2 regions of the Brachybacterium sp. J144 genome follow, and region 1 is predicted to be linked to the other one. Evidence: predicted binding sites of a transcription regulator. Region 1 holds the regulator's gene; the other holds the start of a gene.
The links. The regulator HspR, encoded in region 1, represses chaperone genes until heat shock. The targets are predictions, from matches to a motif close to AAGTTGAGTCNNNNNGACTCAACTT.
Positions count from the first base shown of each region.

Region 2: a site for HspR is predicted at 2,553-2,577, ahead of V1260_RS11490 (Hsp20/alpha crystallin family protein). Genes of this name have one in related genera too.

Region 1 covers NZ_JAZDCG010000001.1:216,842-222,823, forward strand. Annotated here, with positions in the region: gene dnaK (molecular chaperone DnaK) at 1-260, shown strand, start outside; gene V1260_RS00960 (nucleotide exchange factor GrpE) at 260-937, shown strand; gene V1260_RS00965 (DnaJ C-terminal domain-containing protein) at 1,146-2,138, shown strand; gene V1260_RS00970 (heat shock protein transcriptional repressor HspR) at 2,218-2,655, shown strand; gene V1260_RS00975 (glycosyltransferase) at 2,573-3,832, opposite strand; gene V1260_RS00980 (TVP38/TMEM64 family protein) at 3,860-4,588, opposite strand; gene V1260_RS00985 (glycosyltransferase family 4 protein) at 4,585-5,982, opposite strand, start outside.
Region 2 covers NZ_JAZDCG010000030.1:29,384-35,365, forward strand. Annotated here, with positions in the region: gene V1260_RS11480 (FAD-dependent oxidoreductase) at 1-996, shown strand, start outside; gene V1260_RS11485 (recombinase family protein) at 1,130-1,720, shown strand; gene V1260_RS11490 (Hsp20/alpha crystallin family protein) at 2,074-2,505, opposite strand; gene V1260_RS11495 (hypothetical protein) at 2,773-3,345, opposite strand; gene V1260_RS11500 (hypothetical protein) at 3,342-3,902, opposite strand; gene V1260_RS11505 (FadR/GntR family transcriptional regulator) at 4,066-4,761, opposite strand; gene V1260_RS11510 (hypothetical protein) at 4,783-4,953, opposite strand; gene V1260_RS11515 (hypothetical protein) at 4,959-5,453, opposite strand; gene V1260_RS11520 (carbohydrate kinase family protein) at 5,681-5,982, opposite strand, start outside.

The sequences.
Region 1 (5,982 bases):
ACAAGATCTCGGACGGCGACAGGACCAAGGCCGAGGACGCCCTCAAGGAGGCGAAGGACGAGCTGGCCAAGGAGGACGCGGAGACCGCGGACCTCGAGGCCAAGCGCGACGCGCTGAACGAGGCGCTCCAGGCCGTCGGCACCGCGATCTACTCCCAGGCCCAGGCCGAGGGTGCCCCCGAGGGCACCGAGGCGCCGTCGTCCGATGACGACGACGTGGTCGACGCCGAGATCGTGGACGAGGACGAGGAGAAGAAGTGATGACCGAGGACCAGAGCACTCCCGACGACGCGCAGCGCCCCGAGGGCGAGCCGCGGTTCTCGTTCACCGACAAGCGGAAGGTGAACCCGGAGGACGGCACGGTCCGTCCCTCCGGGGACGCCCCCGCCCCCGAGGGCCAGGGCGCCCAGGGACCCGCCGACCCGATCGACGCCGAGGCGGCCGAGCTCTTCGAGCAGGCCGCACATGAGGGCGCCGACGCGTCGGCGCCCGCCGACGCGGGCCGCGTCGCCGAGCTCGAGGGCCAGGTCACCGAGCTCACCGAGCAGCTGCGCCGCGAGCAGGCCGAGTACGTCAACTCGCGCCGACGCATCGAGGCCTCCGCCGAGGCGGGCAAGGAGGCGGCGGCCGGCCGCATCCTCAGCTCGCTGATCGGCGTCCTCGACGACATCGAGCTGGGCCGTCAGCACGGCGACATCGTCGAGGGTACGCCCTTCCACTCGATCGCGCAGAAGCTCCAGGAGGCCCTCGCCTCCCAGGGGCTGACCCGCTTCGGGGAGGTGGGGGAGGAGTTCGACCCCACCCGCCACGAAGCGCTGATGCACGAGGACTCCGCGGAGGCGGAGACCACGACCATCACCCTGGTCATGCAGCCTGGCTACGCGCTGAAGGAGCGGATCCTCCGCCCCGCCCGCGTGGGCACCCGCGGCCCCGCCTGACCACCCCGGGGGGGGGGGGGGGGGGGGGGGGGGGGGAGGGTGTTGTTGCCCACCTCCCCCCCCCCCGTGCAAACCAGCCCCTTCCTCCGTACCCCCCCCCCCCCCCCCAACCCACTGTTCGGGTTCTCCCCCTCCCCCCCCCCCCCCCCCCCCCCGCCCCCGCACATCACCGCAGAAGCCCCTGATCCTCTCCCGGAAGGAGACGCCCATGTCCCAACAGGACTGGCTCGAGAAGGACTTCTACGCGGTCCTCGGCGTCTCCAAGGACGCCACCGCGCAGGAGATCAAGAAGGCCTACCGCAATCAGGCCAAGAAGCACCACCCCGACCGTCACCCCGATGATCCCCGCGCCGAGGAGCGCTTCAAGGAGATCGGGGAGGCGTACTCCGTCCTCTCCGACGCCGAGCAGCGCCAGCAGTACGACGCGATCCGCGCCATGGGCGCAGGCGGCGCCCGCTTCTCCGCGGGTGCCGGCGGAGCCGGCGGCGCGGGATTCGAGGACATCTTCTCCTCGATGTTCGGCGGCCAGGGCGGCTACTCGACCGCGGGTCCGGGCGGGCCCGCCCCCGACATCGACGACCTGCTGCGCATGTTCGGCGGCTCCGGCGGCGGATCCGGCTTCCCGACGGGCTTCGCCCCGAACGCCGCGCCCCAGAAGGGCCAGGACGTCTCCGCGCGCACACGCATCCCCTTCCGCGACGCCGCGCTCGGCGCCGAGGTGCGCCTGACCGTCGACGGCAAGCCCCTCACCGTCCGCATCCCCGCGGGCGTCCACGACGGGCAGAAGATCCGCCTGCGCGGCAAGGGACGCCCCGGCCCCGGCGGCGCCCCCGCCGGCGACCTGCTGCTCACCCTCGACGTCGAGCCGCACCCGCTGTGGTCGATGGACGGCGCGAACCTGCGCCTCACCGTCCCGCTCCGCTTCGACGAGGCGGTGCTCGGAACGACCCTCACCGTGCCCCTGCTCGAGGGCGGCACCGTGAACCTCAAGGTCGCGCCCGGCACCCCAAGCGGCCGCACCCTGCGCGCCCGCGGCAAGGGCGTCCGCACCGCGAAGGCGACCGGCGACCTGCTCGTCACCGTCGAGGTCGCCGTCCCCGCGCACGTCGAGGGCGCGGCGCGGAAGGCCGTCGAGGACTTCCGCGACGCCCTCGGCGACGAGGACCCGCGCGCCGGCCTGCTGGAGACCGCCGCCCGCTGAGGCGCGTCGGCACCCGTCGGCCGTGGCCCGGAGAACCGCATCGACCCGCAGACCCGCACCGCACGGAAGGAGACGTCCCATGGTCACCCCGCACCGCCTCGACGAGCGGGCGCCGGTCTTCGTCATCTCCGTCGCCGCGGAGCTCTCCGGCATGCACCCACAGACCCTCCGCCAGTACGACCGGCTGGGGCTGGTCTCCCCGCAGCGGACCCGCGGGCGCGGCCGGCGCTACAGCGCCCGCGACGTCGCGACCCTCCGGGAGGTGCAGCGCCTCTCGCAGGAGGAGGGCATCAACCTCGCCGGCATCAAGCGGATCCTCGAGCTGCAGGACGAGGTGACCGCACTCGCCGAGCAGCTCGACGCGGTGCGCGAGGCCCTCGAGTCCCTCAACCCGGCGCAGCGGCGGGTCTTCACCGCCGGCCGCGACGGGGAGATCAGCGCCCTGCGGCGAGGGGAGCGCCCGCGGCGTCCGGCCGGCGGAGCGCTGGTGCTGTGGCGGCCGAACCGCCGCCCCTGAGCCCGCCGCGCGGCCGACGATGCGGCTGCACCCCGGTCAGCAGGTAGATGTACCGCAGTCGCTGCGCGACCTGGCGCAGGTCGACCTCCTCGGCCGCGCGACGACCGGCTCCGGTGAGATCGGTGAGCCGCCCCGCGAGCAGGTCCTCGAGACGGGACGCGGCGCGGGCCGCGAAGCCCGGGTCGTCGCCGTCGACCTGATGGGTCAGCACCCCGTCGGGCATCCGGTCGCGGTACAGCTCGATGCCGCGCACCAGGGCAGGCACGCCGCAGGCGAGCGCCTCCCAGAGCACGATGCCCTCCGTCTCCTCCTTGGTCAGGAAGCAGAAGGCGTCCGCGCCGCAGTATGCCTCGCGGAGCTGGTCCGCCCGGAGGTAGCCGGGGAAGATCGCGTTCGACGGGGCAGTCGCGAGGGCCCGCTCGACCTCCGCCGTGAGCAGCCGCTCGTCCGTCCGGCCGTACCAGACGAAGGTCACCTCGGGCAGGCGCCGGGCCACCTCGACCCAGTCGAGGATCCCCTTGCGCACCAGCTGCATGCCGACGCTGATCACGACCTGCGCGTCAGGGGTGAGTCCGAGGCTCTCCCGCAGCCGGCCCCGCGCCGAGGGATCGGGGCGGAAGAAGGTCGTGTCCACGCCGTTGGAGAGCACGTGGATGGGGCGGGTGATCCCGTACTTCGGGGCGGACACGAGCGCCTTGGAGTAGTCGCTGGGCGTGATCACGGCGTCGCCCTGGCGGTACAGGTGGGCGATCCAGCGGCGGAAGGTGGGGGCCAGCGCGTTCGAGCCGGGGAAGGAGTCGCGGAAGTCGTCCTCCGTGGAGTGCGCCCACACGAGCACCGGCCGACGCCACAGCCGCGCCCAGCGGGCCAGCAGCGGCGTGTCCGGGAACGGGGTGTTCAGGTGCACCACGTCGAAGGGGCGCAGCGGATTGGTGACCACCACATGGCCCAGGGAGCGCACCACCGTCTCCTGATGGCGCATGGCGGCGCCGATCCCGGACTGGTGGGCGGCGCGGGCGAGACCGCGGGGCATCAGCACGCGCAGCGGCTCGTCCCCGCGCACGTCGCGACGGGGGTGGCGGCCGGGCAGCACGGTGTGCACCAGGCGGTCGGCCCAGCGCCGCAGCGGGTCGGGCGCAGGACGGGGGCGCCTCACGGCGCGGGATCTCATCAGCATCTCGGTCCTCCTCTCACCGGGACGGTCTCACCAGGGCAGGAAGCGCAGCAGCAGTGCGCTGACGCCCAGTCCGTACGCGAGCAGGGCCCACGGCTTGCACAGCAGGATGATCGCCGCGTAGGTCCGCCAGCGCATCCGGGTGGTCCCGGCGATGTAGCAGAGCAGATCGTCGGGGGCGACGGGCAGCACGATGGCGGTCGCGAAAGCGCGGGTGAAGTGGCGGTTGCGGGTCCAGCCGAGGAACTTCTCGACCGTGCGGGCCGGGAAGATCCGCTCGATGAGGGCGAGGCCCACGTGCCGGCCGATCGCGAAGTTCAGCATCGAGCCCGCGCTCACCGCGACGTAGTTGTAGAGCGTCCCCTCGATCGGCCCGAAGAGCACCGGCCCCGCGATCACCAACAGGCCGCCGGGCACGATCGGGAAGACCACCGAGGCCGCGGAGACGAGCAGGAAGGCGGCAGGTCCCCAGGCTCCGAGCGAGTCGATGAAGGCCTGCAGGTTCTCGAGGGACTGCAGCACCCCGGCCTCGAGGCCCCACCAGACCAGCCCGATGCTGAGGGCGAGGCCGAGCAGCGGGGAGAGCCGGGCGGCGGTGCGCAAGGGATCGCGTCGCGGTCGATCCTGCATCGAGGCGGTCTCGGTCGCGGAGGCGACGGACGTCGGATCCGGCCCGGCGGATGCGGGGCGCTGGGGGCGGCGGGGCCGGGACAGCGGGACCGCCCTCCCGGGGGGGACGGGACGCTCGACGATGCTCATGCGACGGCCCTCGCCGGCAGGGCGAGCACGCGCGGGGAGCGGCGGGCGCGGGCCTGCTGGTAGACGTCCAGCACGGACCGGCCGAACTCGCGGGCACCGCAGGTGGCCCCCGCGTGCGCGACGGACTGCGCGGCCATCGCCGCGCGGGCGGGGCGATCGCTCACCAGGGCATCGAGGTGGCGCGTGAACTCCGCGGCGGTCTCGTACTGCCAGCCGGTGCGGCCGTCGAGCACGACGCTCGCGATCGACGGGTCCCGACGGCACAGCAGCGGCAGGCCGCAGGCGAGCGCCTCGATGAAGGTCAGGCCCTGGGTCTCGCTGAGAGAGGCGGAGACGAAGACGTCGCCGATCCGGTACCAACGCTGCACCTCGCCCGGATCGACCACGCCCGTGAAGCGGACCCGGTCGGTGATGCCCAGCTGTTCCGCTCGCTCCTCGAGCTCTGCCCGGTACGGGCCGTCGCCGACGATCACCAGGACGGTGTCCGCGCGATCGGCCTCGGCGACCATGTCCAGCACCTCGTCGAGGTTCTTCTCCTTCGCCAGCCGGCACACGGAGACCAGCACCGTCGTGTCCGGGGCGATGCCGAGGTCGGCGCGGAGCCGGGCGGCGTCGGCGCGCTCGGCGGCGTCCTGTGCGGGGCGGAAGCGGTTCAGGTCCAGGCCTGTCGGGATCACGTGCACCGGTCGGCGCACCCCATAGCCGGAGAGCAGCCGGGCGACCTTCGCGGTGGGCACCACCACGGCATCGGTCCCCGCAAGCACCCGCCGCGAGAAGGAGGCGACGACCGCGCGTCCCATCGTGCGGCTCGGCGAGTAGTAATGGGTGTAGTCCTCGTAGATGGTGTGGTAGGTGTGCACCAGGGGGACGCCCAGGGTGCGGGCGATGCGCCGCGCCCAGACGTAGGTGGAGAATTCGCACTGGGAGTGGATCACGTCGGGCCGCCAGCGCAGGATGTCCCGCAGCACGCGGCGGCTCGCGGGCATGCCGATCCGGGCGCGGTCGTAGACCATCGCCGCGGAAACTGATCCGATGCGGTAGACGCCGGGCTCGCGCCGCGTGCGCAGACCCTGGGAGAGGGTCAGCACGCGCACGTCGCAGCCGAGCGCGATGAGCTCGCGGCGCAGGGTCGCGACGGAGGCGACGACGCCGTTGACGACCGGCTCCCACCAGTCGGTGGTCAGCAGCACCCGCAGCGGGCGGTGCTCGCCGCCGGGACGCTCGCCGGGGAGCCCCGGGCGGCCGACGAGGCGGTCGGCGGACGGGACGACGGGGCGCAGCGGGATCGCGGTCACGTCCCGAGCCTCGCACGGGCGGGGTCCGGTGGCGTCCTCCGAGCGGATGACCGCGATCAGACCCTGGTCTGATCTGTGGTCCTGTCCCGCGCCGGCGGC
Region 2 (5,982 bases), on a different contig from region 1:
CGCACCGCTGGCCGCAACGAGACCCCGTTCCTGGTCCGCATCCAGACGCCTACCGGGGTCAGCGAGGACATCATCGCCTCCGCCGTGATCGATGCCTCCGGCACCTGGGCCACGCCCAACCCCCTCGGCCAGGCCGGCCTCCCCGCCGCCGGCGAACACGAGGCGCGCACCGCCGGGCGCATCACCCGGCCCCTGCCCGACGTGCTCGGACGAGACCGCGTCCAGTTCGCCGGACAGCACGTCATGGTCGTCGGCGCTGGCCACTCGGCCGCCAACTCCCTGCTCGACCTCGCTGAGCACAACCCAGACACCCGGATCACCTGGGCGCTCCGCGCCGCGGACCCCTCCCGCGTCTACGGAGGAGGCGACCAGGACGAACTCGCTGCACGCGGCGCCCTCGGCACCCGGCTGCGCCACCTCGTCGACTCCGGGCGCATCGAGGTCCAGACGTCCTTCACGATCACGAAGTTCACGCTGGAGAACGCGCTGATCGTCCACGCGAACACCCCGGACGGTGAACGCGCCGTGACTGTCGATGCACTGATCCCGGCCACCGGCTTCCGACCCGACCTCGCCACCCTCTCCGAGCTCCGCCTGAACCTGGACACCGCGGTCGAGGCCCCCGCCCAACTGGGCCCGCTCATCGATCCCGAGTTCCACTCCTGCGGCTCCGTCGAACCCCACGGTGAACGCGTCCTCGCCCACCCAGAGAAGAACTTCTACATCGTCGGTATGAAGAGCTACGGACGCGCCCCCACCTTCCTCATGGCCACCGGCTACGAGCAGGTCCGCTCCATCGCTGCCGCCCTGGCCGGCGACCGCGCCGCCGCAGACGCCGTCCACCTCGAGCTGCCCGAAACCGGGGTGTGCACCACCGACCTCGGCGGCAGCTGCGACGCCCCCGCAGCCACGACCGACAGTTGCTGCGCACCGGCGCCCGCCGAGGACACCTGCTGCAGCAGCCCCCAGCCAATCACCCTCACTCTCAGTCGATGACCGCCCCAGCGGGACGGCCAATGGGCGTCCCGCTGGGGTATACCCAAAAGCGACACCCCTCACCAAGACATCGTTGCTGTTCAACAGGGTCCTTTTCGGTGTTTTGGAACATGTCTCGGCTAGGGTCCTAGACATGAATGGAGCACATCGGGCCCCGGGGCAGCGTGTCTCGTACCTCCGGGTGTCCTCGGCCGGCCAGAACCTAGCGCGGCAGCTTGAGGCGGTGGGGGAGTGCGATCAGATCTTCACCGAGAAGCAGTCCGGAAAGAGCGCGACGGACCGCTCGCAGCTGCAGGCGCTCATCCGGCACGTCCGCCGCGGCGACCATGTCGTCGTCGCGTCCATGGACCGCCTGGCCCGGTCGGTCATCGACCTCAACGACATCGTCCAGCAGATCACCGGCGACCCTACCGAGCACACCGATCAGCGCCCCCGGAAGGGCGCGAGCATCGAGTTCCTGAAGGAGCGACTCACCTTCGAGCCCGGACACTCAGACCCGATGGCCGCGTTCCAGCTCAACATGATGGGAGCCTTCGCGCAGTTCGAGCGCGAGCTCATCCGCCAGCGCCAGGCCGAGGGCATCGCCGCCGCCAAGAAGCGCGGCGCCTACAAGGGTCGGCCCCGCACCCTTGAGAGCGACCAGATCCGCTCCGTCCGCGACGCCGCCCTCGCCGGCACATCCAAAGCCCGAGGGCTCTCTAGGCCTGCTGCAGTAGGCGGTTGAACGACCAATCGCTTCGGCCCAGCCCTCGAAGATACTTGGCCAGTAGTTCGACCGCGACCGCCTCGATTTGTGTCTGCGGGGTTTCCCATGCCGTCGGCTGGATGACAAGGTGATGGGTGCAGGAGTCTTGGGGGAACTGCGGCGCACTGCCGGAGGAGAAAACTTCGTGCCCGGTTGCTCCCCGCAGGTGGTTCAGATGCACTCCGACCTGCGTACTGGAAGGTTGCGCAGCTGGGCACCGTGCTGATCATCGTCGCGAGTGGTGGGCGGCGGTTCCGTTTGTTCGGCTTCCTGAGCGACGGAAGGCCCCCGGCTTCGCGGGGAGCCGGGGGCCTTCGATAGGAGTGGGTCGATCAGGTCGCTGAGGACTCGATCTGCTGGGGAGCGTTCTGCGTGGTGATCTCGATCTTGCGGGGCTTGGCCTTCTCGCTGATCGGGATCGTCACGCTGAGCACACCGTTGTTGTAGCTCGCGGAGATGTGCTCGGTGTCCAGTCCCTGTCCGAGGCTGAGCTGACGCAGGAAGGTTCCTCCCGTGCGCTCGCGGGTGATCCACTGCGCCTGTTCATCGGTCGCGAGGGTTCGCTCGGCGCGGATGGTCAGCAGCTGGCCGTCGACGTCGACATCGACGGACCCGGGATCGATGCCCGGCAGGTCAGCGGAGAGGACGTAGTGATCGCCGGCGCGGTACAGGTCCATCGGCATCTGCCGAGGGCCCCGTCGCCCAGCGTCGAGGAAGTTGCTCGCGAAACGCTCCATCTCTCGGAACGGGTCGTAGGTAGCCATGATGTCTCCTTCCTGTCTCGGCCACCTCCTGGATTGGTGGCCTACCAACCTTGAGTCTCTTCGACTCAACTGCGATCAGATTACCACTCTCCCTAGGAGAGTGCCAGCCTTGATTCGGTTCATCTCGGGCGCTGAAACTCCTCTGCGACAGCGCCGAGCACCCCCTGATGCTTCTCGTTACTCAGGTGGGCGCACGGAGCTATGTGCGCCCCGCAGCGCTTGGGTCGGAGGGTGTCGGACTCCACCGTCAGCCGAACCCGCAGTCCCTCACTCCACGGACCACGACTCCAGCAGCGACACCAGCCGCTTCCGCTGACCTGATGGCGCCCACTCCGCTCCGCTGCGCGCCGCGAACTCCACCGCATCCTTCAGCGGCACCCCGGTCAGCTCGACGAGCAGGCCGAGGAGCATTTCCTCGGCGGGCCAGCTGTCGGTGTCGGGCGTGTCCCTCTGCCAGTACATCCCCTGCAGGGCCTTCCCGGTCAGTGGCATGCTCCTCGCCGCCGCCTCGTCCAGTCCGAGCAGCCCCAGCGCGCGGCGCAGGGGCGCGAGGGCTATGACGTCGCGAAGGATCACCTGTCGGTCGCTGCGGGGGAGCAGCAGGAACGCAGCCCAGCTCCCGCCGTCGGGCGAGGTGCCGTGGACGCTCGCGAAGACCTCGGGGAGGAAGACGCTGAGAGCTCCCGCGCTCGCCGACGGCTCTGCCGTCTCCGGCAGGAGCACGACCTGCAGGTGCGCGGCCATCCAGCGGTGCCTCGGCATGATGCCGACGTCGTGGAGGGTCACGCCCGTGAGGCGCGACCCCTCCGGAAGTTCCAGGAGGTTTCCGAGGTGGCTCATTCCTCCCACGCCCAGATCTGATAGGAGGCGGAGATGAGGTCGGCGCGGGTGACGTCGAAGGCGACCGCATCGACCTCGCGCTCCTCACTGCCCGGCTCCAGGGCGACCAGGATCTCGAGGGTCACTGTCAGGGGGTCGGAGTCGAGCACGAGCACCGCGAGCCCCGACTCTTCATCCTGGAAGGACGGGACCTCGACCTCGGGCAGGTCGGCCTTCGCGGCGTCCTGCAGCATGTCGCCGAGCCGGGAGAGCGCCCCCTCCTCCGGCGCGCGATGGAGATAGCGGACCAGCCGGTCCGGGGTCAGCAGCTCGATGTCGACCTCGACCACGCCGTCGTCCTCCAGATCGGGGACCGGGAGCAGGGCGAACGCCGCGCCGTCGCCCGAGACGAGACGCATCGGAGCGTGCGGAGCCTCTCGCCAGCTCACGTTCCAGCCGATCCCGCAGTCCTCGCACGACCGGTCGCCGAACGTCGGAAGACAGCCCTGCCAGTCGACCCAGTCGGGGGCGGGCGGCTGCGTGCGCGGGTCCGGCATCCCGAGCAGATGGTGCCTCACGCGAGGCGATCCGCAGTCGGGGCACGTGCCCCGGGGCTCCGTGTACGGCGGTTCCGGCTCCTCGCCGAAGAACATGATCATGGAGGGAGGGTAGGGCCGGGGTGTGACATCTGAGCTGCGCCAGTGGGTGTCTCAGTGCCGTCGGCCTGGCTTCCCCGGCCCCTCACGGCTCCGGGACGGGGCGCAGCCCTTCGAGCCAGGTGCGCGTGGTGCGGATGTGCGCCATCGCCTCGAGGTGCGCCTGCACGGGGTCGCGGGCGAGGATCGCGCGTGCGATCCGCAGGTGCTCGGCGTCGCTGGTGCGCTTGAGCTCTATCGCGTCGTCGTGCTCGAACACCCGGTAGTGGCGACCGCGTTGACGCATGGCCTTGAGCAGAGCGGAGATGGGGGCGTTTCCCGCTCCGGAGATGAGCAGGTCGTGGAAGGCGTCGTCGAGCGCGGAGCCCTCGTCCTCCCAGGGGCGGTCGGCGAGCTCCTCGGCGAGGGCGAGCAGCTGTGCGCGCTGGTCCTCGGTGAAATGCGCTGCGGCGTGGGCGGCGGCGTGCCCCTCGAGCAGCTGGCGGATCTCGAACAGGCCCAGGTACTCCTCGAGCGGGATCAGCGGGATCGTGACGGACAGTCCGGACATCACCGTCTCCGCCGTGAGATCCGAGATGAAGGTGCCGGCCCCGGTCCGGGAGGTGAGCACTCCCGCGAACCCGAGCATCTTCTGCGCCTCCCGCAGGGAGCTGCGGGACACGTCGAGCTCGCTGCACAGCTCCTGCTCGCTCGGGAGTCGTTGACCCGGGGCGATCGCCCCGGAGGAGATCATCCGGCGCAGGCCCTCGAACGCCTTGTCGACCTGGGATGTCCCCGCCATCGATCCTCCCGACCTGTCTGATCACTCAGTGGCTTTCGCCGCGGAGAGGACGGCGGCGAGCACGTCGTCGTCGTTCGCCCCCACGCGGACGCGCTCGATCCGGGCTCGGTCGCCCTCCTCGTGGAGGGTGGCGAGGCCGGTCCGGCGCGGGTCCGCCGCGAGGTCGACGCCGACGAACAGGCGCGTCGCCACCGTGCTCACCCGTCCGACCGCGAGCACCGGTTCGTCATGTGGTTGCTCGCGGTGAATAGCACGTCGCCGAGCAGGGCGTCGGTCGCGGTGCGGGTCGGCTCGGCGACGGCGGTGTTCGCCTCGACGAGCAGGCTGGGCACCCGGTCCACCAAGTAGTCGGGCCACGTTTCGTGGACCGAGCGGTCCCCTTGCTGTGCGTAGTCCGCAGAACGGTCGAAGGTCAGCCAGTGAGCGTCCCCGCCCACCTGAATCGGCTGGTAGGTCAGCGGGCCCTCATAGTCGAGATCGAAGTCGGTTACGGCCTGCCCCAGGTACGCGTCCTCTCGGGGGTCCCCCAGCTCGAGCCCCTCACCGATTGGCATCGTGAACTCCGCCGGAAGTGCGGCCACCTCCTCGGCCGTCGACTCCTCGACGGTGCTGGTCGCCGTCTCCGTCGCAGCGCCTGAGCCGGAGGAGTCCGCCCCCGAGGTGCAGGCGATGAGGCCCGCGGAGAGCATCATGGCCGCAGCGACGACAGACGCAACGGATCGACGAACGCGCATGAGACCCTGCTTTTCCCTGGACCGGCGAAACTGCAATTCCAGAGAAATTCATACGTCGAGACCCGGGAAGTGGTGCAACGATCCTTCGCCGAGAGGCCAGGCGGTCAGGGCGGGAGGGGAGCTTGTGGCGAACTCCTCGGTTCTGGCGTCGGGGACTCACCGACCGGGTTCGAGCTGATGACCGCTCAGGGCAAGATCTGCGCTGAGCTCCCGACCAGTTCCTCGAGGAACGGCGGCTCCGCCCCGCGTCGTCCCACCGTGATCGCGGCACTCCGCAGCGCGGTGTCGGCCCATGACTCTGCGGCCTGCTGAGGGACGGCGCCGTCGCGGAGTTCCTGGTCCGCGTCGGCGGTGAGGATCGCGAAGAGCAGGCCCGACATGAACGCATCGCCCGCCCCGATGGTGTCGGCGACGGTGACCGGTATCGCCGGGATCTCGGCGTCCCAGTGCGGGGTGCTGAGCGTGCAGCCCTGGGCGCCACGGGTCA